DNA from 4 places in the Mesobacillus sp. MER 48 genome. Region 1 is predicted to be linked to each of the others. Evidence: riboswitches for the same ligand, from Rfam matches in the RefSeq annotation. Region 1 holds a riboswitch; each other region holds the start of a gene.
The links. Region 1 has a riboswitch for S-adenosylmethionine ahead of metK (methionine adenosyltransferase). Riboswitches for the same ligand answer to the same signal wherever they lie in the genome.
Positions count from the first base shown of each region.

Region 2: it holds a riboswitch for S-adenosylmethionine, as region 1 does, so the genes downstream of both, M3593_RS16330 (sugar ABC transporter substrate-binding protein) here and metK (methionine adenosyltransferase) in region 1, are expected to answer to the same signal.
Region 3: it holds a riboswitch for S-adenosylmethionine, as region 1 does, so the genes downstream of both, M3593_RS00205 (methionine biosynthesis PLP-dependent protein) here and metK (methionine adenosyltransferase) in region 1, are expected to answer to the same signal.
Region 4: it holds a riboswitch for S-adenosylmethionine, as region 1 does, so the genes downstream of both, M3593_RS11735 (methionine ABC transporter ATP-binding protein) here and metK (methionine adenosyltransferase) in region 1, are expected to answer to the same signal.

Region 1 is NZ_JAMAUR010000009.1:24,073-32,345, reverse strand. It holds gene M3593_RS20920 (C39 family peptidase) at 1-783, shown strand, start outside; gene asnB (asparagine synthase (glutamine-hydrolyzing)) at 787-2,682, opposite strand; gene metK (methionine adenosyltransferase) at 2,937-4,139, opposite strand; SAM riboswitch class I at 4,426-4,566, opposite strand; gene pckA (phosphoenolpyruvate carboxykinase (ATP)) at 5,368-6,957, shown strand; gene M3593_RS20900 (DUF2584 domain-containing protein) at 7,220-7,462, opposite strand; gene M3593_RS20895 (alpha/beta hydrolase family protein) at 7,505-8,273, opposite strand, start outside.
Region 2 is NZ_JAMAUR010000004.1:305,340-313,612, forward strand. It holds gene M3593_RS16325 (dynamin family protein) at 162-2,906, shown strand; SAM riboswitch class I at 3,062-3,166, shown strand; gene M3593_RS16330 (sugar ABC transporter substrate-binding protein) at 3,269-4,369, shown strand; gene M3593_RS16335 (sugar ABC transporter ATP-binding protein) at 4,681-6,177, shown strand; gene M3593_RS16340 (ABC transporter permease) at 6,179-7,183, shown strand; gene M3593_RS16345 (formate/nitrite transporter family protein) at 7,247-8,026, opposite strand; gene M3593_RS16350 (MFS transporter) at 8,171-8,273, opposite strand, start outside.
Region 3 is NZ_JAMAUR010000001.1:33,606-41,878, reverse strand. It holds gene M3593_RS00210 (M4 family metallopeptidase) at 234-1,865, shown strand; SAM riboswitch class I at 2,262-2,371, shown strand; gene M3593_RS00205 (methionine biosynthesis PLP-dependent protein) at 2,527-3,642, shown strand; gene metC (cystathionine beta-lyase) at 3,639-4,823, shown strand; gene M3593_RS00195 (bifunctional homocysteine S-methyltransferase/methylenetetrahydrofolate reductase) at 4,820-6,682, shown strand; gene metH (methionine synthase) at 6,663-8,273, shown strand, end outside.
Region 4 is NZ_JAMAUR010000003.1:44,099-52,371, forward strand. It holds gene sufD (Fe-S cluster assembly protein SufD) at 1-1,108, opposite strand, end outside; gene sufC (Fe-S cluster assembly ATPase SufC) at 1,127-1,912, opposite strand; gene M3593_RS24365 (YuzK family famiily protein) at 2,964-3,116, opposite strand; gene M3593_RS11720 (carboxymuconolactone decarboxylase family protein) at 3,383-3,754, opposite strand; gene M3593_RS11725 (MetQ/NlpA family ABC transporter substrate-binding protein) at 3,858-4,691, opposite strand; gene M3593_RS11730 (methionine ABC transporter permease) at 4,706-5,374, opposite strand; gene M3593_RS11735 (methionine ABC transporter ATP-binding protein) at 5,367-6,392, opposite strand; SAM riboswitch class I at 6,649-6,763, opposite strand; gene M3593_RS11740 (O-acetylhomoserine aminocarboxypropyltransferase/cysteine synthase family protein) at 6,875-8,191, opposite strand.

The sequences.
Region 1 (8,273 bases):
CTGATGTTCCTGTTTGTTTTTACCTCAATCGTTGGTGCTTTCCTCCTCGAGAACCTTCAGGCTTCACATGTAGCCCTGGCCGTACAATCGGTGAAAGACTGGCTGGATGAGCCTGAACCCAGAGCAAAAAGGGTACCTGCTGTCCAGGAAGAGAGCGAACCTAAAATCATACCGATTAAAAAGCAGGTACTCCTTGAGGCACCAATCATATGGCAAATGCCTGAGCTCCCTCGAGGATGTGAGGTAACAAGCCTGGCCATGCTCCTCATGCATCAGGGTGTAAAAGTGGACAAGCTGACACTCGCCAGCGAAGTCAGGAAAAACCCGGCTGAGTACCGCCTCGATAATGGAAAAGTCTTTTTTGGAGACCCGAATGAGGGCTTTGTCGGCAATATGTACACATACACAGAACCAGGGCTCGGAGTCTATCATAAACCAATTGCTGAACTGGCAGAGAAGTATCTTCCCAGCAAAATAAAAGATCTTACGGGCGCAGAATTCCAGGATATTAAATCGCACCTGTCAGATGGCAGGCCAGTTTGGGTGATCATTAACACCGAATACAAAAAGCTGGACGACAGCTTTTTCCAGACATGGTACACGCCTGGCGGGCCTGTTAAAATTACAACGAAGGAACATTCTGTCCTGATTACCGGGTATGATGAAAACTTCGTCTATTTCAATGATCCTTTATCAAATGAAAAAAATAAAAAAGCACCCATTAAGGATTTCGCAGAATCCTGGGTGCAGATGGGAAGGCAGGCCATCACCTACCTTCCCTAATTTTTAAGATTGTAATACTTTTTGAGCCTCATACTCCTTCTGGAAGGAGTATTTTTTTTCGACATACACATCATGCCACATCATGAACATCAGAACTGTCCAGATTTTACGGCTGTTATCCGCCTTGTTCTGGCAGTGTTCATCCAATAGTCTTAAAACGTAAGACTTATTGATAAGATGTTCTGTGTTGCTTTCCTTGATGATGTTCTTTGCCCACTCGTTCATTTCATTCTTAAGCCAGTGTCTGATTGGCACCGGGAAGCCGAGTTTCTTGCGGGTAAGCACGTGGTCAGGGACCACTCCTTCTGCCGCTTTTCGCAAAATATACTTCGTTGTATTATTCGCTGTCTTCAGGCTTGTCGGAATCTTTGAAGCTGTTTCAAAAACAACCTTATCCAGGAATGGTACGCGAAGCTCCAAAGAATGAGCCATCGTCATCTTATCTGCTTTCAATAAAATATCGCCGCGCATCCATGTGTGGATGTCGATGTATTGCATTGTATCAACCGGATCATAGCCTCTGCTTTCACGATATAAAGGCTTCGTGACATCCCTGTAATCGTACTGGCCGTTATAAACATGCAGCAGTTCGCTCTTCTCTTTTTCCGTGAACATCTTCGCGTTTCCGATATAACGCTCCTCCATTGGAGTCACGCCGCGCTCGATGAAGCTCTTGCCTCTCATACCCTCTGGCATCATTTTGGAAATGCCCTTAAGCATCGCCTTCCCTACTCCGGGAATTTTATTGAATACCTCGAGGTCTTGCGGTTCGCGGTAAATATTATAGCCCCCGAACAATTCATCGGCACCTTCACCGGAAAGGACTACCGTTACATGCTTCCTTGCCTCACGGGCAACGAAATACAAAGGTATGGCTGCCGGATCAGCAAGCGGGTCATCCATATGCCACATGATTTTAGGAAGTTCATCCATGTATTCCTGCGGGCTGATCACATAGCTGATATTTTCAACACCGAGTCGATCAGCCGTTTCCTTGGCGACGTCAATCTCGCTGAAGCCATTCTGTTCAAATCCGACAGAGAATGTTTTGATTCCAGGATGGTATTGCTTCGCAATCGATGCGATGATAGAAGAATCAATCCCGCCGGAAAGGAAAGAACCAACCGGCACATCACTGCGCATGTGGATTTTCACCGATTCGAACAGGACATCCCTGATCTCCTTCGTGAATTCATCCTCAGATTTTTGGATTGGCGAGAAGCTCGCTTTCCAATAACGCTTGATTTCCATAGGTGAACCGATTTTCTTTGTAAAATAATGCCCTGGCTCAAGCTTGTAGATGCCTTCAGACATTGTATTAGGTTCTGGGACAAATTGATAAGTTAAATAGTGCTGCAGTGCCTTATAATCAATCACATCATTCTGCAGCGCAAGCAAAATGCTTTTCTTTTCAGAACCGAAGAATGTGCGATTTTCATCTTCAAAATAGAAGAATGGCTTGATGCCGAAATGGTCACGTGCACCGTAAAGGACTTGTTCCTGCTTATCCCAGATGACAAATGCGAACATTCCGCGCAGCTTGTCTACAGCCTGCTCCTTAAGGTGGCTGTATAGGGCAATGATGACTTCAGTATCAGAGTGCGTTTCGAAAGTCAGTCCTTCTTCAATCAACTCTTCACGAAGTTCGAGATAGTTGTAGATTTCCCCGTTAAAAATGATCCAATAGCGTTCATTTTCATAAGTCAATGGCTGATGGCCAGCCTCAAGGTCGATGATGCTCAGACGGCGGAAGCCGAACTGGATATGCTCATCATAGAAATACCCATCATCATCAGGCCCGCGGTGGGTGATGATGTCATTCATATTTTTGAACAGCTGCTTATCATCGCTGCTGAATTCCTGTGCATTTTCATGTACACAACCGATAAAGCCACACATTATGTACTTCACCTTCTCCATTTCAGAAAAAATTTATTGTGATTTTCCAGTAATTTTACTTCCAAAAAACATACCATCTAATACTACCATTAAACGCAAAATTTTTGCAGTAAAATCTGAGGGAAATTTAAGGTAATACTTTATTTTACACCTTTTGGACCAGGTGCAAACCTTGAAAATATCTGGCGCTCCCTAATTAGACGGCAAATAATAAAGGGAGTTACATATTTCTATGCAACTCCCGTTGTTCCTTTTTATTTACCTTGAGCCTGAGTGCGGAGTGCCTCTGCCTTGTCTGTACGCTCCCATGGAAGGTCAACGTCAGAACGGCCGAAGTGTCCGTATGCAGCTGTCTGCTTGTAGATTGGCTTGCGCAGGTCAAGCATGTTGATGATTCCAGCTGGACGAAGGTCGAAGTTGTTTTCAACAACATCGATCAATACATCTTCGCTTACCTTGCCTGTTCCGAACGTATCGATTGAGATAGATACCGGACGGGCAACACCGATTGCGTAAGCAAGCTGAACTTCAACTTTTTCAGCAAGGCCTGCAGCGACGATGTTTTTCGCAACATAACGCGCAGCGTATGCAGCTGAACGGTCAACTTTTGTAGGATCCTTACCAGAGAATGCGCCTCCGCCGTGGCGAGCGTATCCGCCGTAAGTATCAACGATGATTTTGCGGCCAGTAAGACCTGCGTCACCCTGTGGTCCGCCGATTACGAAACGGCCAGTTGGGTTGATGAAGTATTTTGTGTTTTCATCGATCAGCTCTGCCGGTACGACAGGGTTGATGACATGTTCTTTAAGATTGCGCTGGATTTGCTCAAGCGAAACTTCAGGATGGTGCTGTGTTGAGATAACGATTGTGTCGATGCGGACTGGCTTGTCATTCTCATCGTATTCTACCGTTACCTGAGTTTTTCCGTCCGGACGAAGATATGGAAGGATTTCTTCCTTGCGCACTTCAGTCAGGCGGCGGGAAATTTTGTGCGCCAATGAAATCGGAAGCGGCATAAGCTCTTTCGTTTCATTACATGCAAAACCGAACATCAAGCCCTGGTCGCCAGCTCCGATTGCTTCGATTTCTGCATCGGACATTTGTCCTTCACGTGCTTCAAGAGCCTGGTCAACACCCATCGCGATGTCTGCAGACTGCTCGTCAATGGAAGTTAACACTGCGCAAGTTTCAGCGTCAAAGCCGTACTTCGCGCGAGTATAGCCAATTTCCTTGACAGTTTCACGTACGATTTTAGGAATATCTACGTATGTAGATGTTGTGATTTCGCCTGCAACTAGTACAAGGCCAGTTGTAACTGATGTTTCAGCAGCAACACGTGCGTTAGCATCTTTAGCAAGGATCGCATCCAAAATCGCGTCAGAAATCTGGTCGCAAATTTTATCCGGATGGCCTTCTGTTACTGATTCAGAAGTGAACAAACGGCGTTTGTTTGACATCTGAGTTCCTCCCTCATGTATAAAAATTGATCGAGGCTGTCCCAATACAAACCTCGGTTTGATACGGTACTCATTCCCTATGTAGTATGAAATAAACGCTGAGTTTTTATTAGAAAAATTTGTTTAAGATTCATGGTGAATTTCTTTTTTTCCTAATTTTCACCCACGGGAGCAATGACACCAAAGAAGGCAGTCCAGTTGCATTTCTATGCATCGGACAGAAAAAAGCAATATAAAAAACCTCTCCAATTGTGAGGAAAGGTTTTAGCTTTAACCGCGCCTTTCGCTCTTATCGTTCAAGGGCAATTCCCTTGCGTCAGGTTAGCACCTTTGCCCGGAAAAGATCAGCTGATTCTTAGGCTGTTTTTCTCGTTTGCAGGTTGCTGGGTTTCATTGGGCCTGTCCCTCCACCAGCTCGGGATAAGAGAGTATCCGTTCAAATCAAAATCATAACGAACCTGTCTGGCCATGTCAATCATTTTCTCGACAAAAATGTCGATTGTTGTTGAAACCATTTCTTTAAAATAGGCTCTGTTAAAGCCCAATGTTGTTTTTACACCTGTTGATTGTAGTGGAAGGCGCGTAGGCTCCTGCGGGCGCAGCTGGTTAGGTGAGACCCCGCAGGAGCAAAGCGACGAGGAGGCTCAGCGCCAGCCAAGAAGAATTTGGTCTTTGAAAAAGCTGGCACTTGAGCTTTTTCATAATTCTTCCCCCGCGGAAAGCGAAGCGCCTGGAACAAAAATCAACAGTCTTGTTTAACAGAGCCTTAAAATAAAAAGTTGTCAAACCAACCCATATTACTTGACTATATAAAGAAAGAATTATATAACGCAAGTTAGGTACAAGGTAATTTTTTCATCATTAGTATAGATTAATTGAAGCAATGTGTTATACTATTACCGAGATGTAAACACTTACAAATTATCATTCTTTCAAGAAAAGTGGAAGCGCCTTGACCTGCCGCGGCAAGCGTTGGAGGCTGACCAGCGAAGTCGTTTTTTGTCTTCATTGGGCAGACCAAAATCGAAAAGTATAGCCGTCTGCCCAGAAACGCAGAAACTGGAGACTCCGGCAATGAAGCGTTTTTTGCTTCGGCGGGCGGAGTTGAAGTTTCTGAATTTCTAGGAGGCGACACTAGCCAAGCGACTCGAGCGGTCAGGCGCTGGAACTGGATTCTCGAAAGTTGATATACGTATTTTGAATCTATAAAAAAGGAAGGTATCCTCCGATGAACGTTGTAGGAATATCAAATGAACTTTCAGCATTATTAAAAGGAAGCAATGTACAGGTACAGCTATCTGTGCCCCAGCTTGTCGAAAAGGTCCTGAACCGCAACGAAGGGCTTCTGACATCAACTGGAGCAGTAAGAGCGACTACTGGTAAATATACTGGCCGTTCACCTAAAGATAAATTCATTGTCGAAGAAGAATCCGTGAAAGACAAAATTGACTGGGGCTCGGTCAATCAGCCGATCTCCGAGGAATCCTTCACGAAGCTATATAATAAGGTATTGAAGTTCCTTAAAGATAAAGAGGAAGTTTTCGTATTCAAGGGATTCGCCGGCGCGGATAAGAAATACCGCCTGCCAATCCAGGTCATCAATGAATACGCATGGCACAACCTGTTTGCCCATCAATTGTTCATCCGTCCGACTGAGGAAGAGCTTCCTGAGCATGAATCCGAGTTTACGGTCATTTCGGCTCCTACTTTCAAAGCAGATCCAGAGGTTGATGGAACAAACTCAGAAACATTCATCATTGTTTCCTTCGAACAGCGCGTCGTCTTGATCGGCGGAACGGAATATGCGGGCGAAATGAAGAAATCGATTTTCTCCGTGATGAACTATATACTTCCGGAAAATGGAATCCTTTCGATGCACTGCTCAGCGAATGTAGGCCGCGAAGGGGATGTAGCATTGTTCTTCGGACTATCTGGCACAGGCAAAACAACTTTATCTGCTGATAATAATCGCCGTTTGATCGGTGACGATGAGCATGGCTGGTCACCTAATGGTGTGTTCAACATCGAAGGCGGCTGCTATGCGAAATGCATCAACTTGTCCAAGGAAAAAGAACCGCAAATCTTTGATGCAATCCGCTTTGGATCTGTTCTTGAGAACGTCGTAGTCGATGACGAAACACGCGTGGCCGATTATGATGACGGCAGCCTGACAGAAAACACTCGTGCAGCCTATCCGATCCAGGCTATCGAAAACATCGTGGACCCAAGCATAGCGGGGCATCCAAACGCAATCGTATTCCTGACAGCTGACGCTTTCGGAGTCTTGCCTCCAATCGCCAGGCTGACAAAGGAACAAGCAATGTATCACTTCCTGAGCGGATACACTTCGAAGCTTGCTGGAACAGAACGCGGCATCACTTCACCACAGGCAACATTCTCAACATGCTTCGGTTCTCCATTCCTTCCGCTTGCAGCCACAAGGTACGCGGAAATGCTTGGTGAAAAAATCGATGAGCACAACGCAAAGGTATTCCTCGTGAATACAGGATGGACAGGCGGAGAGTATGGAACCGGCAGCCGCATGAAGCTGGCGTACACTCGCGCGATGGTCCAGGCAGCACTTGAAGGCGAACTGAACAACGTCGAAACCGCCAAAGACGAAATCTTTGGCCTCGATATCCCGCTGCACGTACCAGGTGTACCTGACGATGTCCTCCAGCCAGTCAAAACATGGAGTGACAAGGAAGCCTACTACGCAAAAGCAAACGAACTCGCAGACCAGTTCCGTGACAACTTCAAAAAGTTCACAAACGTACCGTCTGAAATCGAAGAAAAAGGCGGACCAACCGTTAAATAAGAATTTGATCGAGGCCATCTCTGGAAAAGAGATGGCCTTTGATTTTATTATTTTGTTATTCATAAATGGATTCTTATATTGAGCAAAGCCACAATCCCGTTCCCTTGTAGGACAGGGCACCAATAAAGCCCTTTGCTGACCTAAATTCCCGTTCCATCCGAAAACAGGGCACCAATAAAGATACACTTTGCACACTTGATTGTTTTTCTAACAGCTAGCACCAGCCCTATTCAAAAAAAACAGAGCACAGTATGTGCCCTGCTCAGTTTGTAGAGTTCAAGGAAACTAATTGATACGTAATGGTTGTTTCATTTTCTGTCCACTCGACCTTTGAAATGACTCCTGTTCCAGTCAGGTCGCCTTCGATCGTCTTTTTGACTTCTACTGGAATGTCAATTGGATAAAGCCTGTAGCCTTCCTTTTTCAAAGAGAAGAAGTTGTCTTCGAGCCTTTTTTCGCGGCCCTTTGTCACGATCATTGTATTCAACTCTAATGGCATCCCCATCATTTTTCGCTCCTATTCGCAAGTAACTTCAAATTCATTTTATCATTGTTGCGGCTGTGATTTCATCCAATTCGTTAAATCGTTGACCACTTTCCGGTTCATCACCGGTGGAAAATAGTGCGTATATTCATCAAAGTACCAGCTTTCGACAGGCATGTCCAACTCTTTTAACCGTTTCTCGATCCGATAGGAGTGTTCAACCGACACATTGCGGTCATTGCGGCCGTGGATCAGCAGCACAGGTGCTTCAAGGTTTTCGATTTCGTATAAGGGCGTCCTGAATTTATATCGATTCGGCACTTTTTTCGGCGATCCGCCAATTACCCTTTTCATCATTCTTCGCAAGTCTTTTCTTTCCACATAGGTTAAAAACATATCGGTTACACCGCCCCAGGTGACAACTGAGGCTGTCTCCGGAAATTGAATGGCAGTCAGCAAAGCCATCAAACCGCCTCGGGAAAACCCAAAGACATGAACCCTTTCAACCCCTTGCAGTGATTGAAGCAGCCTAAAGCCGGCATAGGCATCGTCACGGTCATTACCGCCAAAATCTTCATCCCCTTCACCACCCTGGTTGCCACGGTAAAAAGGAGCAAAAACCGTAAAGCCTTCGGAAGCGAATTGGGCAATCCGGGCTGGCCTCACCTTCCCGACATTTTTGATTCCGCCACGAAGGTAAAGGAACCCTTCTGCCCCGCTTCCTTCAGCCGGTCTTGCCAGCAGCCCTTTGACACGCAGCCCGCCTGCAAAATAAGTAACCATTTCAAGTTCGACTTTTGGGTTGGGAGAAGGAAACTTATATGCTGATATG
Region 2 (8,273 bases), on a different contig from region 1:
GAAATATGGAATGAAAAATAGTTTGATAGAATACAATGATAAGGTTTGAGTGCAAGCCGCAAAAGGGAAAAAGAATAGTTATCTAAAACAATTTTTCATGCCTGAAGGAGTCTGAGGGCTCTTTTTATGGATTGATATTATCGAGAGGTCGGAGGAAAGTCATGACATTTGAAGAGCAATTAATCAATAAGTCGTATTTTGAAACCTATATGGATTCAGGTAACAGGACACACCCAGTCCAGGTACTTGGAGAGCTCTATCTTGCCGAGCAGAAGAATGATATGCCTGACTTGGCAAACATCCGTTTTGCGCAGGGGGAGGTCTATTTTCACCATAAAGACTATGAAGCTGCGATTTTTAAATGGGAAAACATCACGAATGAGCTGGAGCCCTGGGCAAAAAAGAACATGGGGGATGCGTTCCTGGAGCTTGGCCTGCTGACATCGGCGGAAGAGCTGTTCCTTTCGATTGAGACAGAAAGCGATGTACTGAAAATCGAGAGCGGCCTGCAGCTATTATCACTTTATATAGAGCAGGGAAAGCTCGATCAAGCAGTTGCTGTCATCAAAAAAGCTGTAGCACTTGATCCGGATTATCCAGGTGTGACCGAAATCGCCCGTTCGTTTTTCGAGGAGCAAAATGACTGGGGAAATGCGGTCGAGCTTGCTGTCAATGAGGGAATCCGGACTGGTTCGGCAAAATGGTTTGATATCTTGACCCAGTATGTTGAACAGGGACGCACCGCCCAGTTCGCCCCTGACTATTTTAACGAGGCATTATCCGTGTTATTCCAGGTGGACAGAAGCCGGTTTGAACAGCTCGCTGTATCCTTATGGCAAAGCTACCGGAACGAAAGCACCTACATGGCATGGTTAAGGGAATTCAATCAATTATTCAGCGGGATGGACGGAAACAGGAGAGATGGCTGGACAGAGCTTTCAGCGGTCTATCAGGAAAGCTATTTCGAATTGATTAATGGAGACATGCTGATCAAGGAAATATCACCGCTGATCCCGGAATTGCTGACCAACTGGCTGAAAATAACAAGCCCGGTGAACAGCCTTGTCGCAGCGTCATCCATCATTGCCTGGAATGAGGTATTTCCAGGATCGATTACGGCTTCGGCGATACATGATGCAGAGACATTAGTCCTGAACTCGAATGAGTACCATGATGGCTATAAGGATAGCATGATGTTGTTCGAGTCGATCATCAAATGGGCAGAAGAGCATGGGATTGAGGTTGGCAACAAGATTAAGTGGATGGTCGAGGAGTTACACGAGTCCAATATCCATAATATGCTGGTCGCCGGCGTGTCAGGCAATGGAAAGTCTTCCTTCGTCAACACGATCGTGGGCGAAAAATTGCTTACTGTTCCGACTGCAGCGGTCATCCGTTTCATGGATCAGGAAAACCCGGCAGCCCATGAAATAACTGATACGGAAATAAGACAGATCACGGATGTTGAGGACTTCAAGGAGGCAGCAGGTGTCAGCCGCAAGAATCATAAGAATGAAACCATCATTGATTTCAAGGCAGACTTCCCATTCCTGCGCGATCATGACCTGGCGTTGATTGATACTCCGGGGGTCAACCGAAATAACTATGATAGGCATCCGCTCTATAATTACTTGAGATTTGCCGATAGTCTGCTGTTCGTTCTTAATGCGAGTGATCCTTTTACGGAAAAAGAAAGGGATATACTCGGGAAAATATCAGAGTTTTTCCCGGATCTGAACATTCACTTCCTGTTGAATAAGATTGATGTGATATACGGACAGCAGGAAGCGACGGAAGTTTTCGACCAGACATGGGCAGAGGTCAGCCAATACTATCCGGATGCAAAAATGTTCGCCTTCTCATCCAATTACGATAATGCCCAGCAGCTGAAGGATTTCTCCAATTTTATTAAAACAACTAGAAACGCAGTCGACCTTGACCAGGAACGCACTGCGAAACTGCAGTTCTTTGTCAGACGAGCGATCACGTATTTGCTCGATAAGCGGGTTGAAATTGAAAATAACCATATGGAGTCCATCAGTTGGAATGAAGAAATGGTCAGCAAGCTGAATGGTGCCATCAATCAGTTAGGCGATATTGAAGAGGAAAAGTCACGCTCTATCCAGAAGTCATTCCGTAAAATCAAGGATGAAACGCGTGCGGAAATCATCGAGAAGGTTCCAGAATTGCTGCGCAGCTGCTCTGACTTGGTGACGGAGGATAGTGATTTTGGTAAAATCCATTCGGAAATGGACCAGGAAATGAACAAGCGAATCGAAGAATATCTGGAAAAAACAGTATTGCCAAAGTTCCATTCCGATTTGAATGACTGGATCCAATTTTCGAAAGATGAGTTTGACCAGAGCCAGAATTATCTGGACGAAATGGCAGAGGGATTTAACTCGATGTACGGAGAAGAACGGATCAGCCTTGACTGTGACTTCAGGGTACTCGATGACTGGCGCCGTGACGGGGATCGAATGACGAATGGGGTACACTATGAGAAGGCTAACATCATGAATCGTTCGACCCCTCAAGCCTTTTTCCTGAAAAGCGCAGGAAAGCTGCTTGGCGTGCTGCCGCAAAACAATACGATGCTTTATAACAGGTATAAATCCTATCTGGAGACAGAGGATTATTATGAAATTGGCGTAACCATCGCCAAGAAATTCCTGCAGCAATTCGAGATCTTCGAGAAATCGATTGAACGCGATGTGAACTTGTTCTTCAAACAGCCTTTCATTGTTCTAGAAGAATCTGTAGAAGAAGCTAAGAACGAAATCGAACACGGTAAAAATGAATTGGAAAAATTGAGAGTCAACCCGGAATTGTACCGCGATCCATTGACGCTTTATGAAGTGAAACTTCGTCAGTCTGAATGGATGACCGCAGCGGGCAGAGGTTGATTTTGAAAAGAAGATTCCCGGATTTGGGGGTCTTCTTTTTTTTGAGACGCTTTTCTAGGAATATAAATTTAATTTTCATAATAGTATTGACAATATGATTACAGGAGTTTAAAGTAAAGTTTATCAATTTGCCAGATTAATTTAATAACGAAATTCTCTTATCAAGAGTGGCAGAGGGACTGGCCCTATGACGCCCGGCAACCGTTCCATCAGGAATTGGTGCTAAATCCTGCAAAACGATATGTTTTGGAAGATAAGAGAGGAATCTGACCTTTTCATCATTTTGCGTTCGAAACCTCTCTTTTCTGGAGAGGTTTTTTTATTTGGGTTAGCTGAGCAGACACATTAAGGGGGAAATGCAGATGAAAAGAGTTGGATTTAAAAAGGTGTTTTTAACGGCGGTGGCTTCAGCATTGCTGCTGACGGGCTGCGGCGGTGGAGAAACGAAGACGGCAAGCGGTCCTATTGAGGGAGTTCCGGAGCGTTTTGCAAAAGGTGAGGAAGTCAAAATCAAAGTCATCCGCAAGATTGGCGGAGATGATCATACTGCGCAGTTTTTAGCCGGAGCGAAGGCAGAAGGGGAGGCGCTTGGCTTCAAGGTGGACGTTTTCACCGCTAACGGAGATACAGCAAAATTCCATGACGCCATCAACCAGGGGCTGCAGCAGGACTATGATGGATTCATCATTTCCCACGGAGATGATGCCGCAACGGTTAATGATGTGAAAAAATTGACGGATAAGGGCAAAAGTGTCGTGACATTCGATTCAAATCCCGATCTGGCGCAGGTTGAAGGAGTCACACTTACTTCCCAGGATGACGAAGCACTGGCAACCCAGGCACTCGACCAGCTTGTGAAGGACCAAAATGGTGAAGCGAATATCGTTTACCTTTGGGTCGATGGCTTCCCGCCGATGGTCAGAAGAAATAAAGTTTACCAGGAAACGCTGAAGGCAAACCCTGGAATCAAAGAGGTTGAGAGATTTGGAGTTGCCGCAGCCGATACAAGTGTACAAACGCAGAATGCAGTTGCAGCGATGTTAAACAAACATCCAAAAGGGGAAATTGACTCAATTTTCGCGACATGGGATGCATTTGCGATTGGCGCAGCTCGTGCCATTAAGGAAGCTGGCCGCGATGAAATCAAGATTTACGGAATTGATGTTTCCAATGCTGACCTTCAGGAAATCCAGGGAGAAGGCAGCCCATGGAAATACACAGCAGCCGTTGATCCGAAGCTGATTGGTGAGGTGAATATGAGATTGCTGGCGAAAAAGCTGGCTGGCGAAGAAACACCTGCAGCTTATGACCTTGAAGCCTCACTGATATCACAGGAAGAGCTTCAGCAGTCAAAAAATTCAGTTAACATGGCCAACCTCGCAGAAATCATCGACGAATGGGGCAAATCGGATGCATTTTTAGAAGATTGGATGAAAAAATTGAAGGATCACTATAAGAAATAACCATTGAAAGGGTTGTCTGATAAGTTTTATAACGACTTTTTTAGCGACTTTTTCGATTATATAGCGAGTTTTCCAATTATATAGCGACTTTTTCGATTATATAGCGAGTTTTCCAATTATATAGCGACTTTATCGATTATATAGCGAGTTTTCCGATTATATAGCGAGTTTTTCAGTTATATAGCGAGATTCTAATTTTTATAGCGAACTAGAAATTCTGTGCGATTTTTTCCAGTTAAGAGAAACAAGACAGACACTCTCAAACAAAAGAGAGTGTCTGCTTTGCAGAATGGAAGGGAGGGGGAACACGGATGATACTTGAAATGAAAAACATCAGTATTGAGTTTCCCGGCGTAAGGGCGCTGAACGGTGTGGATTTCAATACGGAAACTGGCAGGATCCACGCATTGATCGGCGCGAACGGCGCAGGCAAGTCTACATTGATGAAGGTGCTTTCCGGCGCGCATGATCATTACACGGGAGAAATCCAGTTTGATGGCGAGTATGCGGAAATTAGGAAGCCAGCACATGCGCAAAAGCTCGGAATCCAGACAGTCTACCAGGAGGTCGATACAGCCATCATCCCGTCGCTTACAGTGGGCGAGAATATCATGCTCAATCAAACGGTTCAGAATTTGGACAACAGGCACTGGATGAATTGGAAGCAGTTGTTTCAGCAGGCAGAAGACATTCTTAAAGGCATGAACCTTAAGCTGCCTGTTAAAAAGCTTGCCGGGGAACTGACGCTCGCGGAAAAACAGCTTGTTTTGATTGCTCGCGCGATTTCAAGCAATTGCTCATTTCTGATCCTTGACGAACCAACCGCTCCGCTCAGCCATATCGAAACATCGGAACTGTTCCGGATTGTCCGCGATTTGGCTAGAAGGAATGTAGGGATCATTTTCATTTCCCACCGGATGCCGGAAATCTTTGAATTATGCGATGAGCTTACGATCATGAGGAATGGCGAGTTCATTGCAAAGAGGGAAACTGCGGAAGTAGATCCACCGCAGGTGATTGAATATATGCTTGGGCGGCGGATGGAAGATCAGTTTCCGGCAAGATCCAATACATTCGGTAATCAATTGCTTGAAGTGGCAGGCCTATCGGATGGGGATAAAGTAAGAAACACTTCATTCCATGTAAATGCAGGGGAGATTGTCGGGATTGCCGGCCTGGTCGGTGCCGGGAAGACGGAGCTGTGCAAAGCGCTTTTTGGCGCGTCACAAACCGTAAGCGGTACAGTGAGGCTTAATGGAAAAGAACTCAAACTGACGAGCCCGCATGCGGCAGTAAAAAGCGGAATGGCGCTGGTTCCGGAAGAGCGCCGTAAGGAAGGTGTCCTGGTAGCAGAATCGGTCAGCTCCAATCTGACAGCCGTCAGCTTAAAAAAGTTCTCCAAACTATTTGGTTTTATCGACCGGCGTTCTGAAAAGAACACAGCGCAGGAATACATAAAAGCTCTCGGCATCAAGACTCCATCAGAGTCGGCCAAAGTTGAAAACTTATCTGGAGGGAACCAGCAGAAGGTGGCGATTGGCAGATGGCTGCTTGCCGATGCCGATGTGTATATTTTTGACGAGCCGACAAAGGGTGTCGATGTTGGCGCGAAAAGAGATATTTTTGAGCTGATTGCGAAACTGGCAGCTGAGGGGAAGGGAATCATCTATGCTTCCTCAGAACTGTCAGAGATCGTCGGCATCACGGATCGGGTTTACGTGCTCTATGATGGTGAACCGGTCAAGGAACTCGAAACCGCCGAAACAACGGAAGAAGAACTATTATTTTATTCAACAGGAGGCAGATAGGATGGAAGCCAAACTCCCATTGCAGCAGGAAACGCCGCCGAAAAAGGCATTTGAGCTGTTCCAGTTCCTTTACAAATACGGGACGATCTTGACGATCTTTGTGCTGATCGCTGTCTTCGCGGCTGCGAACCCAAGTTTTATCTACGGCGATAATGTCATCAATATCTTAAGATCGATCTCCATCGTTACGATCATCGCGATCGGCATCACCATTTCCCTTACGGTGGATGGCTTTGATTTATCGGTCGGTTCTGTGGCCTCGTTATCAAATGCGGTTGTCATCTCGATGTTCGTCTGGTTTTCGCAGAACACCCTGATTGCCGTTTTATCCGCGATCGCGGCAGCCTTGATTGTGGGTGCACTTAATTCGCTGATGATCGTCAAGCTGAAGATTCCGGACATGCTGATGACACTTGCGATGATGTTCATTATCCAGGGAACGGCGCTGACGTATACAAAGGGCGCGACGGTCTCGGAAAACATGATCCTGCCAGATGGCAGTTTTTCAACAGGGGCAATCAGTCCATTTTTTGCAAAAATAGGGCAGGTTCCGTGGATTATTCTAATCATGGCTGTTGCCGTGATCATCGTCCATATTTTTCTGACCTATACAAAGCATGGCCGCTATATGTATGTCATCGGAGGGAACAAGGAAGCGGCGAGACTTTCAGGCATTCCGGTCAACCGCTATAAAACAGCTGCCTATCTGCTTTCGGCCCTATTCGCGGCAATTGGCGGAATCGTTCTGGCATCCCGTGTCATGACCGCAGAAATCAATGCGGGTTCGCCGTATTTAATGGATGCCGTGGCCGCTGCCTTTATCGGCTTTTCCGTCCTCGGGGCCGGCAAGCCAAACGCATTCGGAACCTTCATCGGGGCAGTGCTGATCGGCATTTTGCAAAATGGCCTTGTGATGATGTCCGTGCCATATTATGCGATGGATATCGTGAAGGGAACCGTGCTGGCCTTTGCCCTGGGAATCACGTATTATAAGCAGAAGCATTGATCGGCAAGTGAAAAAGCCGGATTTGGCAGCTACCCAAATCCGGCTTTTCCTTTTGTCAAACACTCATTCTTCAAAAAACGGCAAGTTCGCATAGTAATACATCCAGCCCATCATGATTCCGCCGCCGATCAGGTTGCCAATCGTCACCGGGATCAGATTATGGATCACACCCGCAAAGGTGACAGACTGAGGATCGTCGAGAACCATACTGATCGCAAAGGTACACATATTGGCGATGCTGTGCTCATACCCCGAAATGAAGAAGCAGTACACGAAAAACACCATAGCGAACATTTTTGCGCCGTCGCCCTTCATCGACATTGGCAGAAAGAAGGCCAGGCAGACGAGCCAGTTACAGAGAATCCCCCTGAAAAATAGCTCTGAGGTTGGCGCGAGTGTCTTTTTTTCAGCGACGCTCAATAAGAATCCATTCACTGAATGATCATCAAACAATCCCGTTGTGTAGATCAAAAAAGCAAACGCAGCGGCGCCGATGATATTGCCGATATAGCTGAAAATCCACATCCTTGTCACCTGCAGCCATGCCATCTTTTTCCTCAGTGCCACAAACGTATAGTAGAAGGTATTCCCTGTGAACAGGTCACCACCACCGTATGCAATCAGGATGATCGCAGCACCGAAGGTAATGGCAGCTATAGGGTAGGCAAAGGGCGAGTGTTCCATATAAAATGGATTCCCTGTCTTGAACGCAACAATTACTCCAAAGCCAATGAACATCGACGCCAAAGCCGCCCTTGCGAGATAGCGAATTTTGCTCTGCCTGAAAATCTTATGCTTTTTCAGGGCAAGTTTCTCAACCTCTTGCAGCGCTTGTACCTCCAAATTAAAACCACCTGTCATCAGTATGTAATAAGAGTATTCTGCCTCAAACTTACTCTCCTATGTAAATACTTCCCTGATTGCCGGGTGAAAAACAGTGCACTATGAAAAAAAGACTGAATCCGTTAGATCCAGTCTTTTTCCATATTAAAAAGTATCCCTTACGTATTGCGGATTCCGCTGCATCGAAGCGAACAGGACGAGTCCGCTTACAAGCAGAAGACCGCTCGTAAGGACGAACACCGACGTG
Region 3 (8,273 bases), on a different contig from region 1:
AAGCTCAGGGCACGACCCCGAAAATTGGAACGCCTTGAACGAAAATCTCCTGTCTTGCCATTTTTTAAAATAGGAAGTTTCCTGTCAAAGCTTCAACACCTCCCCTAAAATTTTCCCAACATAATGGTTCGACATTTTTAGACTTAATTATTGTAATCTTCAGATAACTAGAGTATAACTATGATAATCTACTAATTTCTAGTAGCTAGAATTTGATTTTAGGAGGAGTTTATTTGAAGAAGAAAGTCGTTTCATTAAGTTTAACAGCAAGCTTGGCCTTGAGCGGATTGGTTGCAGCTTCGGGCTTTGCAGCACCTTCGGAAGATTCAGCATCCAAGAAGTTCACAAAGAGCCATGGAACACAAGAGTTTGTTGCAGGCAAACTTACAAACCCATCCGATAAAGCAGCTAAGGATGTTGTTCTTGGCTATTTGAAAGCTTCTAAAGGTAAATATAGTCTTAGTGCCAATGATAGTTTCATAGTCAAATCACAGGAAGCAGATCAGCTTGGCGGAGATGTAGTCCGCCTGCAGCAAGTATACAATGGTGTACCTGTTTGGGGAGCTAACCAGGCAGCGAGAGTGGATGAAGCTGGAGTCCTTCAAGTCTTCAGTGGTACTGTCAGCAAAGGATTGGGCGAAAAACTGGTAAAGGCTTCAAATAAGAAGTCACAGAGAGACGCCATCGCAACAGCCGAAAAAGATCTTGGCTTCAAACCAGATTACGAAGCAGCTCCATCTGCTGAATTGGTTGTTTATCCTGCAGAGGATCAGGCTGTGTATGCCTATCATGTAACATTGAACTTCCTCAGTCCGGAACCAGGCAATTACCAGTACTTTATCAATGCAGTAACAGGCGAAATTATCAATAAGTACAATGCGATTCATACTGCCGGCAAAACCAATCCATCTTTAACTGGTACAAATACCGTTGGATCTGGTGTCGGAGTACTGGGTGACCAGAAATCATTGAACACTCTACTTTCAAATGGTTCTTATTACCTGCAGGACAATACTCGTGGAAACGGCGTTTTCACATACGATGCTAAAAACCGTCAACTAACTCCTGGTACCCTTTGGGCCGATGCGGACAATAATTTGAATGCATCATATGATCGTGCAGCAGTGGATGCTCACTATTATGCAGGTCTGACATATGATTACTATAAAAACAAGTTTGGCCGGAATTCGTATGACAACAAAGGAGCAGCACTGAAATCCACAGTTCACTATGGCAGAAGTTACAACAATGCTTTCTGGAACGGACAGCAAATGGTTTACGGGGACGGTGATGGCACAACCTTCATCCCTCTTTCCGGAGGTCTTGATGTTGTGGCGCATGAATTGACTCACGCTGTGACAGATTTCAGTTCTGATCTGGTTTACCAGTACGAATCAGGCGCACTGAACGAAGCGATTTCCGATATCTTCGGCACACTCGCTGAATTCCATGACAACAGAAATCCTGATTTCGAAATCGGCGAGGACATCTACACACCTAACACGGCTGGTGACGCGCTGCGCTCAATGAGCGACCCAACTAAATACGGCGACCCTGATCACTATTCCAAGCGTTATACTGGAACTTCTGATAATGGCGGAGTCCACACAAACAGCGGAATTATCAACAAAGCAGCCTACCTTCTTAGCCAGGGCGGCACACATTACGGTGTGACGGTTTCAGGAGTCGGTACTGAAAAAATGGGTGCAATCTTCTATCGTGCAAACACAGTTTATTACACATCTTCAACAAACTTCAGCCAGGCACGTGCAGGAGCTGTACAAGCTGCTAAAGACCTTTATGGGTCAACTTCTCCAGAGGTCGATGCAGTCAATAAAGCTTTTGAAGCAGTAGGAATAAATTAATAGCTTGATATTCAGTCAGACTGGCTCTTGTTTTAAGAGAGCCAGTCTTTGTTATGTATCTCTTTTGAAATGCAGTTACTTTCCGATTGAGGTCAAAGCCGCATTGGTGCCCTCTTTTAAAGATATCCTGAACTTTTGGTCACCCATAACCACTTGTGGTGCTCATTTTTATAGAATTGCTGAATTTTAGGTTACCAATCCTCCCTGTTATCCCTCATAATCCTCCAATTAAGACAAAATCCTTTTTGTGATACAAGTCATAATCGATAAACGCTTTTGATGGTCATCATACCGCCGTGATTTTCCCCCAATTACTTCACCGCTTTAAATAAATGATTGACAATCTTCTATAACAGCGTTAATATTTAGAGAAATTTAATAATTCAATTTTATTTAATCTTATCGAGAGAAGCTGAGGGTCCTGGCCCTATGAAGCTTCAGCAACCTTCAACATTGTTGAAAAGGTGCTAATTCCAGCAAGTTTTTAAAAACTTGGCAGATAAGAAGTTGGCTAATATTTTAAAAGTCTTCTTCTTTAGAAGGCTTTTTTGTTTTTAATTTTTATTTTCGCAATTACGCTGGTAGTTTACTAGTTTAAATGCGAGGATTTAAAACAAACATTGCCTCCTGCCTCCTGCCGAAAAATTAAGGAGTGAGTATATTGGTGAAAATTGATACGAAGTTAGCACAGCTTGGCAATCGAAGTGAATCTGCAACTGGTGCAGTCAATCCTCCTATTTATTTAACAACAGCGTACCGTCACGAAGGGATCGGCCAGTCCAGCGGTTATGATTATGTTCGCACCGGCAACCCGACTCGCGAAATTTTGGAAAAGGCGATTGCCGATCTTGAAGAAGGTGACCGAGGATATGCCTGCAGCTCGGGAATGGCGGCAATTTGGACGATTCTTACGTTATTCCAGTCTGGAGATGAATGGATTGTCTCAAAAGATTTGTACGGAGGTACTTACAGACTACTTGAGCAGGGGTTCAAAAAGTGGGGATTACATAGTACGTATGCGGACATGTCGAATTTAAATGAAATCAAACAAGCCATCAACCAAAATACGAAGGCGCTGTTTGTGGAAACGCCGACAAATCCGTTGATGGAACTGGCTGATATCCAGGCCATTGCGGAGATTGCCAAAGAGAACGGGATACTGCTGATCGTGGATAATACCTTCTACACTCCCCTTCTCCAAAAGCCTTTGACTTCAGGCGCAGATATTGTGATCCACAGTGCCACGAAATATCTTGGCGGCCATAATGATGTGCTTGCAGGTTTGATTGTTGCGAGGGGTGAAAAAATTTGTGATTCCCTCTCCCTGCACCATAATGGGGGCGGAGCGGTGTTGAGCCCTTTCGATTCCTGGCTACTTCTGCGCGGCATGAAGACATTGTCATTAAGGATGGAGCGGCATGAGCGGAATGCCAGAGCACTGGTTGAATTCTTGGAGAATCATGATTCTGTAAAGGATGTCCTTTATCCAGGCAGAGGCGGAATGATTTCATTCCGAGTACAGTCTCCTGCCATCGTCAATCCATTTTTGAAAAATCTATCCACAATCACTTTTGCTGAGAGTCTTGGAGGCGTTGAAAGTTTCATTACCTACCCGGCTACTCAGACACATGCGGATATACCTGCAGAAGTCCGTGAAAAAACAGGTGTTTGTGATAGGCTCCTGCGATTCTCTGTTGGAATTGAGAATCACGAAGATTTAATTGATGATCTGGAAGCGGCTTTTAAAAAGGCATATGAGGAGGCTAAAGTTAAATGAGCCAACCATATACCTTCGAAACCCAGCTGCTGCATAATAAATATAAGGTGGATCCTGCAACTGGCGGAGTGAGTGTTCCAATCCAGCATGCTTCTACCTACCATCAGCCTTCGATTGATCACTTTGGAAAATATGATTACAGCCGCAGCCTCAACCCTACCAGAGAAGCACTCGAGGATATAATCGCTGAATTGGAGGGCGGTGTAAGGGGATTTGCCTTTTCATCAGGAATGGCTGCGATTTCAACTGCATTTATGCTGCTTTCGCAGGGAGAACATGTGGTCATCACCGAGGATGTTTATGGTGGTACATACAGAATGGTAACACAGGTTCTGAATCGTTTTGGAATTGAACATACGTTTGTGGACATGACAGACCTGGATGCCGTGGAACAGGCTGTCCGCCCTAACACTGCATTGCTGTATGCAGAAACACCTTCCAACCCGTTGTTAAAAATAACGGATATTCGTGCACTTAGCTCAATTGCCAAAAAGCACGGAGCATATACTTTTGTGGACAATACCTTCATGACTCCCTACCTGCAGCGGCCATTGGATTTAGGAGCCGATATCGTGCTTCATAGCGCCACAAAGTTTCTGTCCGGCCACAGTGATACCGTTGCTGGCCTGGCTGTTGTAAAGGATGAGCAATTGGCAAACAGGCTATATTCACTTCAGAACTCCTTCGGCGCGGTCCTCGGAGTCCAGGATGCCTGGCTGGTGATGAGAGGAATTAAGACATTATCTGTAAGAATGAACCAATCCCAGGACAGTGCTAGAAAGATTGCACAATTTCTAAAAGGTCAGCCTTTGATCAAAAATGTATTTTATCCTGGACTGGCAAGTCATTCACAGTCGGATCTTCAATCCCAGCAGGCGGGTGGTCCAGGAGCTGTCCTTTCATTTGAGTTTGGAAATGAAGGCCTCCTTCCTGGATTTATTGATTCCGTTAAGTTACCGGTTTTTGCAGTCAGCCTTGGGGCTGTAGAGTCTATCCTCTCTTATCCTGCAAAAATGTCACACGCAGCGATGCCGCCGGAGGAACGCAAGCTAAGAGGAATAGGTGATGGTCTTCTCAGGCTTTCAGTGGGGCTTGAAAACGCTGATGACTTGATTTCTGATTTCCAACAGGCTTTGTACGGATTAGAAACGGCAGCTGCATATAGGGAGGGATTATCATGAGTTTCCTGAAACGTATGGAAAATGAAATTTTGATAGCGGATGGTGCAATCGGTACCCTACTCCATTCCTACGGAGCAGGTACCTGTTTCGAAGAGTTGAATCTCTCTCAGCCAGAAGCGATTGTAAAAATCCATAAAGCCTATATGAACGCTGGAGCCGACCTGATCCAGACAAATACTTATGCTGCCAATTATATAAAACTCGAAAGATATGGACTTGAAGACCAGGTGAAGGAAATCAACAGCGCTGCCGTCCGGCTCGCGCGTCAGGCTGCTGGAAGCGAAGCTTATGTCCTTGGCACGATGGGAGGCAATCGCGGAATCAGGCCCTCGGCCATCCCCATCGAAGAGATCAGGAGAAGCTTCAGGGAGCAGCTCTATTGCCTGCTTCTTGAAGGCGTGGACGGACTGTTGCTTGAAACTTTTTATGATATGGAAGAAATCGAGACAGTACTTGAAATTGCCAGAAAGGAAACAGATTTGCCGATCATTGCCCAGGTATCTCTCCAGGAAATAGGCATCATGCAAGACCAGACCCCTCTTCAGGAAGTTTTCGATAGACTGGAAGAGCTAGGCGCAGATATTGTCGGGCTTAATTGCAGATTAGGTCCCCACCATATGATTTCAAGCCTTGAACAAATCGAGCTTCCGTCAAAAGCGTTCCTATCTGCGTATCCAAATGCTGGTTTGCCAGCTTACACAGATGGGAAATTCCATTATGAGGGAGATCCGGAATACTTCAGGAAGTCCGCCCGAAGCTTCCGTGATCAGGGCGTCAGGTTAATTGGAGGATGTTGCGGAACCACCCCTCAACATATTGAAGCATTAGCTGATGAGTTAAAAGGATTGCAGCCAGTAACGGATAAGAAAATAGCAGCAAAAAAAGCCAGGGTTTTGGTTGCTCCAGTAGATGTTAAAAGGCCAGAAGCTCCACTTCATGATTTAGTAAAAGAACGTCCTTCTGTGATTGTCGAGCTGGACTCTCCGCGGAAACTTGATACGACCCGCTTTTTTGAAGGTGCGAAAGCTTTAAAAGAAACAGGAATCGATGCCCTGACACTGGCGGATAATTCACTTGCATCACCAAGAATTTCAAATGCAGCTATCGGTCATCTGGTAAAAGAAAAGATAGGAATGCGGCCGCTCGTGCACCTGACTTGCCGTGATCGAAACATTATAGGGCTGCAGTCGCACTTAATGGGGCTGCATACCCTTGGCCTTCATGATGTCTTGGCGGTTACCGGAGACCCCGCCCGTGTGGGTGATTTTCCGGGAGCCTCTTCTGTTTTTGATGTTTCTTCCTTTGAATTAATAGAGATGATCAAACAGTTCAATTCAGGACTCTCCTACTCTGGTAAAGATTTAGGCCAAAAAGGCGCCTTTTCCATCGGTGCTGCCTTCAATCCAAATGTGCGTTCCATTGATAAGGCTGTCTTGAGGATGGAAAAGAAAATCAGAGCCGGTGCCGATTATTTTATTACCCAGCCGGTCTACTCAGAAAAAATGCTTTTGGCAGTCCATGAAGCCACAAAGCATTTGGATACACCAGTCTATATTGGACTGATGCCGCTTACGAGCAGCAGGAATGCAGAATTTCTCCATAATGAGGTTCCTGGCATCAAGATTTCACAGGAAATACTCGAAACGATGGCGAAATTCAATAATGAACCCCTTCAATCCAAGAAAGAAGGCATTGCTATCACGAAGGGTTTGATTGAGGCTGCAGCTGAACTATTCAACGGAATCTATTTAATCACCCCTTTCATGAACTATGAAATGACTGTCGAATTATCTGGATATGCCAATGACTACAGCAGCCTTCTAAAGAGGAGGAAACAAAATGTCAACCTTGTTAATTGAGCAGATGAAGCAAAAAATCCTCATCATGGATGGTGCAATGGGAACAATGCTCCAGCAGGCTGATCTTTCCGCAGATGATTTTGGCGGTGAAGAATTCGAAGGCTGTAATGAAATCCTGAATCTTACTGCACCCGAAGTGATTGAACATATACATCGTGAATATTTCGCTGCCGGCGCAGATATCGTAGAAACCAATACATTCGGTGCCACCAGTCTGGTCCTTGACGAATACGGTTTAGGCCATAAAGCTTATGAAATCAACAAGAAAGCAGCACTGATTGCCAGGGCCGCCGCAGATGAGGCATCTAAACCTTCCCAGCCCCGATTTGTGGCTGGTTCGATGGGACCGACAACGAAAACATTGAGTGTTACCGGCGGTTCTACTTTCGAAGAAATGTCGAAAGCATACGAAGAACAGGCTCTCGGGCTGATCGATGGCAAGGTGGACATGCTGCTTCTTGAGACCAGCCAGGATTTGCTTAACGTCAAAGCAGCCTATAGCGGAATCAAGCAGGCTTTCGAACAGAGCGGCAAAGAACTTCCAATCATGATTTCTGCCACTATCGAACCGATGGGAACTACACTTGCCGGCCAATCGATTGAAGCATTCTATATTTCGGTTCAGCACATGAATCCAATTGCCATAGGGCTGAACTGTGCAACAGGCCCTGAATTCATGCAAGAGCACCTTCGCTCTCTGTCCTCCCTCTCCCAGTCAGCAGTCAGCTGTTATCCCAATGCAGGACTGCCGGATGAAGAAGGTCAATATCATGAAACACCTGATACCCTTGCACAGAAACTATCCGACTTTGCCACACAAGGCTGGCTGAATATTGTCGGTGGCTGCTGCGGTACCACTCCGGCCCATATAAAGGCGATCTCGGAAAAAATGAAAGAACGTGAGCCAAGGCAGACAGAAGTAAACCAGCTTCACATGGTATCTGGAATCGAACCGTTCATCTATGATGATCCAACATTAAGACCAATCATGGTTGGTGAACGGACAAATGTTATCGGTTCGCGGAAATTCAAGCGCTTGATTTCTGAGGGCAAAATAGAAGAAGCAGCCGAAATTGCAAGAGCGCAGGTTAAAAATGGAGCACATGTCATCGATATTTGCCTGGCGGATCCTGACAGAGATGAACTTCAGGATATGGAACAGTTCATTAAGGAAGTTGTCAAAAAGGTGAAGGTTCCGCTGGTAATCGATTCGACTGATGATGCAGTCATTGAAAAGGCTCTAAGCTATTCTCAGGGTAAGGCAATCATCAACTCAATCAATCTGGAAGATGGCGAGGATCGCTTTGAATCAGTTGCCCGACTGATCCATAAATATGGTGCAGCGGTGGTGGTCGGCACAATTGAAGAAGAAGGCATGGGTGTTTCCGCTGAGAAGAAATTGGCGATTGCCAAACGTTCATATGACCTGCTTGTCAATAAATATAAGATTCCTGCTCAGGATCTGATTTTTGATCCGCTTGTCTTCCCAGTCGGTACCGGGGATGAACAATATATCGGTTCAGCCAAAGCGACTGTTGACGGCATCAGGATGATCAAGGAGACATTCCCGGAAACCCAAACAATCCTCGGC
Region 4 (8,273 bases), on a different contig from region 1:
CTTCGTCAATTAGAAGAATTGGGTTCGCATCCCCACGTGCTTTTTCGCTAAGCATCAGAACGCGTGATTCCTGCTCCGCATTGGATTTGGAAGCACCATGCTCGATTTTTCCGATTCCGTTGAATATAGAAGTAGCGCTATCCTTCACGACACCGTGCTTAAGGATGTAACCTTCTGAATTTTTCCCGAAATGGATGATGCTGGTCGTGAAGTTCTGAGTCTGTTCTCCACGTCCGACAACGACTGTCTTGATGTCAGAGTAAGAACCGTCACCAACCAGGTTGGTTACATTATCAGAAATGGTGTTACCGTCGTTCATCATGCCAAGAGCCCACTCGATCCGTGCGTCTCTGCCAGCATGGCCGCGGCGGTTCACATAAGTTGTAAGGCCTTCCGCCAGTGTATCAACCGCACCGTACTGGATTTTCGCATTTTGGCCAGCGATTGCTTCCGTTACGATGTTAACCAATCCGGTTACTTTGCCAGTAGTTGAGATATAGTTCTCGACATATGTCACAGAGCTATTGTCTTCAGCAACAACAAGCACATGGTTGAACAAGTTCGCTTCTGCATCATCATGCAGGAAGATCGCCTGGATTGGGCTGTTCAGTTGTACATTTTTCGGAACATAAAGGAATGCCCCGCCGTTCATGAATGCTGTGTGGAGAGCGGTCAAACGGTGCTCGTCGTTTTTCACAGCTGACATGAAGTATTTCTTCAGCAGATCACTGTATTCGCGTGCCGCTGTGAAAATATCAGTGAAAATAACGCCTTGCTCCTGCATTTCCTTGGAAAGCTGGAGGTATGCAGGCTTGTTGTTGCGCTGAACATACAGGCTGTTTTCCTTAGCTTCCTGGTCAACAAGTGCTTTTACTTCTTCAGGAAGCTCGTCGATGGATGAAAAAACATCGCTTTTAACGAGCAGCTTCTCGAATTGTGTGAAATTCCATTTATCAATCTTCGTCTTATCCGGTCTTGGCATAGAAAGATCTTCTGCTTTTGCAAGAGATTGCGTGCGAAGCTCGGTCAGCCATTCCGGTTCGTTCATTTCTTTTGAGAAGGAAGTAATGTACTCCTGGTCAAAAGCCCATTTCGTTTCCGTAGTCATTATAAATCCCCCCAACGCTTAAGCTTCTTGCCCAACTGTTTCGTCTTCGATGCCCAGTTCTTTCTTAATCCAGTCGTACCCTTCTGCTTCTAAGCGCTGTGCAAGTTCTGGTCCGCCAGACTTCACAATGCGGCCCTGCATCATAACGTGAACATAGTCAGGAGTGATGTAATCAAGAAGGCGCTGGTAGTGAGTGATAATCAAGCAGCCGAAATCTTCGCCGCGCATTTCGTTGATTCCTTTAGAAACAACCTTCAATGCATCGATATCAAGACCTGAGTCGATTTCGTCAAGGATTGCAATTTTTGGTTCAAGCATCATCAATTGAAGGATTTCGTTACGCTTCTTCTCACCGCCGGAGAAACCTTCGTTAAGATAACGCTGTGCCATATCAAGATCCATTTCAAGGAATTCCATTTGCTTATCCATCTTGCGGATGAATTTCATAAGAGAAATTTCATTGCCTTCGCCAAGACGGCTGTTCAAAGCAGAACGAAGGAAGTCAGCATTCGTTACACCGCTGATTTCACTTGGGTATTGCATCGCAAGGAAAAGACCAGCGCGTGCTCTTTCGTCCACTTCCATTTCAAGAACATCTTCGCCATCAAGAGTAACAGAACCGTTCGTTACTTCATATTTAGGATGACCCATGATAGAAGAAGATAAAGTTGATTTACCAGTACCATTCGGTCCCATGATCGCGTGGATTTCTCCACCTTTAACTTCAAGGTTCACACCTTTTAATATCTGCTTGCCTTCAATCTCAACCTGAAGGTCCTTAATTGATAATACAGATCCTGCCATAATAATACCTCCGTCAATATAGAAAAGATTTTAAGCCGACTATTGCCGTCTTTAACTCTATTCTCATTTTATTCTCATTACAATCTTATAACAAATGAAAAGTGTTAGCAACACCTTAGAAGTGGAAAGAGGAATATCAAAAACTGTAGATTGTTGACAAATTCTTTAAAAGATTTTTGGCTCATGCCGAGTGGGGAGGAAACGACCGGGCAAATGCATTTGCCCGCAGCGTTTCATTCCCACTCGGCAGCTTTTCAGCGTAAGCTGAAAAGCCAGTGAAGCGTAAGCTTCACGCCAATGAGCCAAAAATCAGCACAAATTAATTTAGAATCATCTCATCAAGAATCCTTGGTTTTCTCTAATTACTTCTTTTAACTTCCCGCCACCGCCTTTCAGCTTAGCTGAAAGGCGACAGCAGGGTTCGAACACTCCATCTACATTTTACCAGACCAAGCACAGCAAAGCAGGATATCCCGCTCACAGCCTGTACATCATTTTATTTTTACCTTCTGTAGGGAAAAAATGTACTGGATAGCCTATAGACAGTTATATCAGTTTGATTTAATAAGCAGGAATGTAAATTTAACGCAAAGACAATTCAGATTCAGTCAGCTTTTCACTTCTTGACTCAAAACCTGTCTAGATTATGAGGGATTATTGAAAGGTTTGCATGCTAATCCCTCTAAGCTGTCAAAATAACGAGCGTTTCTTGACTGCTTTCCTTCCTCTCGCCCCAAACCTGTCAAAATAACGAGCGTTTCTTGACAACTTTCCTTCCTCTCGCCTCAAACCTGTCAAAATAACGAGCGTTTCTTGACAACTTTCCTTCCTCTCGCCTCAAACCTGTCAAAATAACGAGCGTTTCTTGGCAGCTTTCCCACCTACCGCCTCAAACCTGTCAAAATAACAGGTTGAACAGGGAGATCCAGTCCCATCTCTCGACAAGCCTGATTTTCTAGTTTCAAACATCTTCATTCTTAACATAAATAATAAAGAAACCAGTGCAAAAAATACACTGGTTCCATTTTTCTTCTATTATATATCCCATCGCTTACGAGTGGATTTTTCTATCCAGGTCAGCGACCATCCGTTGGCTTTTGATATAATCTTGCTCTCGTTTTCTTTCGACTTCCATTCTTGCGTCATGGTTCATGCTGTAGACCTCGTAACTAATTCCATGGGCTCCATGCATCGCTTTTTCCATTTCACTTGTGTAGTTCAGTTTTAGCTGACTAATAGTGAATCATCCCTTCGGTTTTTCGCTTTTAACAAAGCGTTTTTTTGTTATTGCAATGGTAACACCTTTTGTTTACCACTATCAAAGCGTTTAAAACCGTTAATTTTTGGATGTAATGGAATGTGGAGTCCTATGGAGGGTTCACCTCTGTCATTCTTAGAATACTGGCAATATCCTCCCAAATGAAGCCTTTCCTGTTAGCCAGCAGTCAATTAATCTGACTACAACAGCTTTTACTGCTTCAAAGTATTCAATTCTGCCATGGCTTCCTGAACAAGCGTGACTGCCTGGCTCATGGCCGCCCCGCCGCCAAAAGCCGCTGTCACACCAACCGCTTCCAAAATTTGTTCTTCAGTGGCTCCCTGATCCAGGCAGCCTTTTAAATGGTAAATGATGCAGTATTCGTCCTGGGAATACAAAGAAATCCCCAGCGCGATTAACTGCTTTTCTTTTTGTGTCAATGTCCCTTCCTGAAAACACACTTCTGTAAATGCGTTATAATGTCTTGCAAGCTCCGGCATTTTTTGCGTAAAAACGCCCAATCCCTGTTTATATTCATGAAGAGCTGCTTCTGTTGAATTCCGAGGTTCATAATGATGCTCCATTACCTACCACTCCAATCTACTTTTTTCTCGGTTAGTATGTTAAATTTCAGAGTGGGTTATGCGGCAAAAAGAAAAGCAGGCTATTCGCCTGCTTTCCAAAGGTTTATTCTTTTACTGGCACGACTGCACCATCATATTTTTCAAGGATAAAGTCCTGGATTTCTTTAGAATGAAGGACTTCTACAAGCGCTTTGATTGCCGGCTTGTCTGCATCGCCTTCACGAACGGCAATGACGTTCACGTAAGGAGAATCACTTTCTTCAATAGCGATAGAATCCTTCAGTGGGTTCAATCCAGCGTCAATCGCGTAGTTTGAGTTGATTAGAACGGCGTCGCCTTCACCATTGTTAAAAATCTGTGGAAGCAATGCTGCTTCGTATTCTGTATCGAACTTCAAGTCTTTAGGGTTTTCTGCGATATCGTCAATTGTTGCTTTTACTTTTTCCACGCCGTCTTTAAGAGTGATCAGGCCCTCTTTTTCAAGCATTGTCAAAATACGGCCATGGTCTGCTACTGAACTGCTCATAATGATATGCGCACCTTTTGGCAGGTCCTCAAGTGTTGTGTAGTCCTTTGAATAAACACCGATTGGCTCGATGTGGATTCCACCCGCATTTTCAAACTTATAGCCGTTTTCAGCCATTTGTGATTCAAGGTAGGGGATGTGCTGGAAGTAGTTCGCATCAAGTTCTCCTGAATCTAACGCCTGGTTTGGAACAACATAGTCATTGAATGTCTTGATTTCCATTTCAAATCCTTTTTCTTCAAGAAGCGGTTTTGCCTCTTCAAGGATTTCAGCATGAGGTACGTTTGAAGCACCCACTACGATTTTCTTGCTTTCTTCCTTGCCGCCTTCTGTTTTTTCCTCAGATGAACCGCAAGCTGCAAGTCCTGCTGTTAAAACTAATACTAAAAGTGATAATAGCCATTTTTTCAATTTCAATCTCTCCTTTATCTTTTGTCTAATTTTCTTGTAATGGAATCTCCAATAATCTGGATTAAAAATACGATGATCAAAATAATGATGGTCGCCATCAGTGTGACATCATTCCGGCTCCTTTGGAATCCTTCCATGTAGGCAAGGTTTCCAAGACCGCCTGCGCCGATGACTCCAGCCATCGCCGTATAACTTACGAGCGCAATCGCTGTGACTGTGATGCCTGACACCAAGGCAGGCATTGATTCCGGCAACAGAACCTTCCAGATGATGGTCGTCGTTTTTGCTCCCATGGATTTTGCTGCTTCAATGACTCCCTTATCAATCTCACGCAAGCCGATTTCAACCATCCTTGCGTAAAATGGTGCTGAACCGATAATCAGTGCTGGCAAGGCGGCATTTTCGCCAATCATTGATCCAACGATGAATTTTGTAAAAGGAATCAGCAGGACGATCAAAATGATGAATGGAATCGACCTGAAAATATTTACCACTGCGCTTAGTACGACATTAACCGGTTTGTTTTCCCATATATTGCCCTTTGAGGTCAAAAAGAGCAACAATCCAAGAATGGCTCCAATTATAAAGGTAGCAACAACGGAAATGGCACTCATGTATAGTGTCTCAATTGTCGCCTCCCACATGCGGTCCCAGTTAACATTCGGGAATAAAGTTTCAGCCATTCGAAATCACCTCCACGCCGACTTCATGCTGGCCGATAAATTCAATCGCACGGGCCAATTCTTCCTCTTCACCATCAAGATGGATGAATAAGGTTCCATATGAACCGTTTTGTGTCTGGGAAATCTTCCCCTGCACAATATTGACGGTGATGGCGAATTGGCGGATCAGATTGGTGATCAGCGGCTGCTCAGCACCTTCGCCTACGAATGTCAGCTGGATGACCCGTCCTTGCGGATATCGCTCCAGTAAATGGTCTACCGTTTCCTTTGTTTCCTCCGGTTCAGTCACCTGCTGGACAAACCTTTTCGTAATTGGCTGCTGCGGGTTCTTGAACACATCCAATACTGGACCAGTCTCAACGATCTTTCCGCCCTCCATGACCGCAACCCGGTGACAAATCTTACGGATGACATGCATTTCATGAGTGATCAGGACAATGGTAAGTCCCAATCTCTTATTGATATCAACGAGAAGATCCAGGATCTGGTCGGTCGTTTGCGGGTCAAGAGCTGACGTCGCTTCATCACCGAGAAGAACTTTTGGATTATTCGCCAGTGCCCTGGCGATACCGACTCTCTGCTTCTGCCCGCCGCTTAATTGAGAAGGATAAGCATCGCCGCGTCCCTCAAGACCGACAAGCGTGATCAATTCTTTTACCCTTTTGTCCCTCTCAGTTTTAGGCACTCCTGCGATTTCAAGAGGGAATGAAATATTTTCTGCAACCGTCCTTGACCAAAGAAGGTTGAAATGCTGGAAAATCATGCTGATTTCCTGTCTTGCTTTCCTTAATTCCGCACCCTTGATCCTTGAAACTTCCCTTCCTGCCACGACGACAGAACCCGAAGTTGGGATTTCAAGTCCATTCAACATGCGAATCAATGTGCTCTTACCTGCGCCGCTGTATCCAATGACGCCAAAGATTTCGCCTTCTTTCACTTCAAGGTTGACATCATCAACCGCTTTGACTTCGCCTTTTTTTGAAGGATAAATCTTTCTGGCCTTTTTTATCGTGATCAATTGACTCCCCCTCTTTTGCAACAACCATATTCTTAACTCAAAAAACCGTTGAATCTTCCATCCTAATCAGAAGGTTATCAATCTAGTTTCCCATTCCCTGCCCGTAAAAATTCAAACTTCAGGTAAAATGGGGTGCACCTTCCTGGAATAATATGCTCTTGTGAAACTCACGTCAGAACCGAACATGGTCGATTCTGGCATTAAAAAAGCCTTTCTGCAAATAAGCAGAAAGGCATAGTAATTGGCTGTATCCTTTCTCTCATCTGCCAAAGCCATCAGCTTTGAGTGAATTGGCACCGTTTCAGATAAGCAAGCTTACTGACGGTTGCCGGGTTTCATCGGGCACTTCCCTCCACCTCTCTTGATAAGAGTACGCTATTAAATTTTAAAATCGGTTTTTAGTTACGAAAGTGATTGTAGCACGGAACAAAAATGGGTGTCAATAAAATTATTTTCAAATACCTTTTGGAAGGTACTGGATATTAGGTTCTCGCCGTGACCCCTGGTACTCCAGTAGCTTTTTCAATTGCCTGCTCCAGGTCTTCGATGATGTCATCAACGTTTTCAATTCCGACAGAAAGACGGATTAAATCTTCTGGAACTCCCGCTGCCTTAAGTCCGTCTGAATCAAGCTGCTGATGAGTGGTGCTTGCAGGGTGGATGACCAGGCTCTTCGCGTCACCGACATTCGCAACATGGGACCAAAGCGTCAATGAGTTAATCAGTTTTGCTCCAGCTTCCCTGCCTCCCTCGATGCCAAAAACTACAACTGATCCTGCACCTTTTGGAAGGTATCGAACTGCCAATTGCTTATCAGGGTGAGAGTCATGCCCCGGGTAGGTGACCCAGGTAACAGCAGGATGTGCCTCCAGGTAGCCAACTACTTTAAGCGTATTGGCGACATGCTCTTTCATGCGGACATGCAATGTTTCGATTCCAAGATTGAATTGGAAAGCACTCTGCGGGCTGATGGCCGGACCAAGGTCGCGAAGCAGCTGAACCCTGGCCTTTACAATATAGGCTGCTGCCCCTATCGCTTCACTATAAACAATGTCATGGTAACTGGAGTCTGGCTCATTGAAACCAGGGAACTTCGGGGATCTCCAATCAAACTTGCCACCATCCACAATGATTCCGCCCATGACTGTGCCGTTGCCTAAAAGCCACTTGGTAGCCGAGTGTATCACGATGTCTGCGCCGTGTTCAATCGGCCGGCATAGATATGGAGTGGCAAATGTGTTATCAATGATCAACGGAACCCCAGCTTCATGGGCAACATCGGCAACTGCTTCAATGTCTAAAACCCTGAGACTTGGATTTCCGATCGTTTCCGCATAAACCGCCTTCGTTTTTGGTGTGATCGCCTTCCTGAAATTCTCCGGGTCTTCAGGATCCACAAGGTGGACATTAATCCCATATTTCGGCAAGGTTACAGCAAATAAATTATACGTCCCTCCGTACAGATTAGAGGCTGCAACGATTTCATCCCCTGCATGGGCAATATTCAGAATCGCCATCGTGATTGCTGACATCCCGCTTGATAAGGCAAGTGCACCTACTCCTCCTTCAAGCAGGGCGACTTTTTCTTCCAGGGCTGTCACGGTTGGGTTGTGGATTCGCGAGTAAATGTAACCAGGCTCCTTGAGTGCGAACAAATCGGCTGCATGATCAGTGTTTTCAAATTGGAATGCATTGCTTGAGTAAATTGGCACAGCCCTTGCCCCAGTCACCGGGTCTGGTGATTGTCCTCCGTGGACACCAATTGTTTCGATTCTGTAGTTTTTTTGCTCATTTGCCATCTCCATCTCTCCTATCATAAAAATAAAATGGAAAGGTGATACAAAAAACCCACTTCCTAAGAAGAGGGCCATTTATCATCTC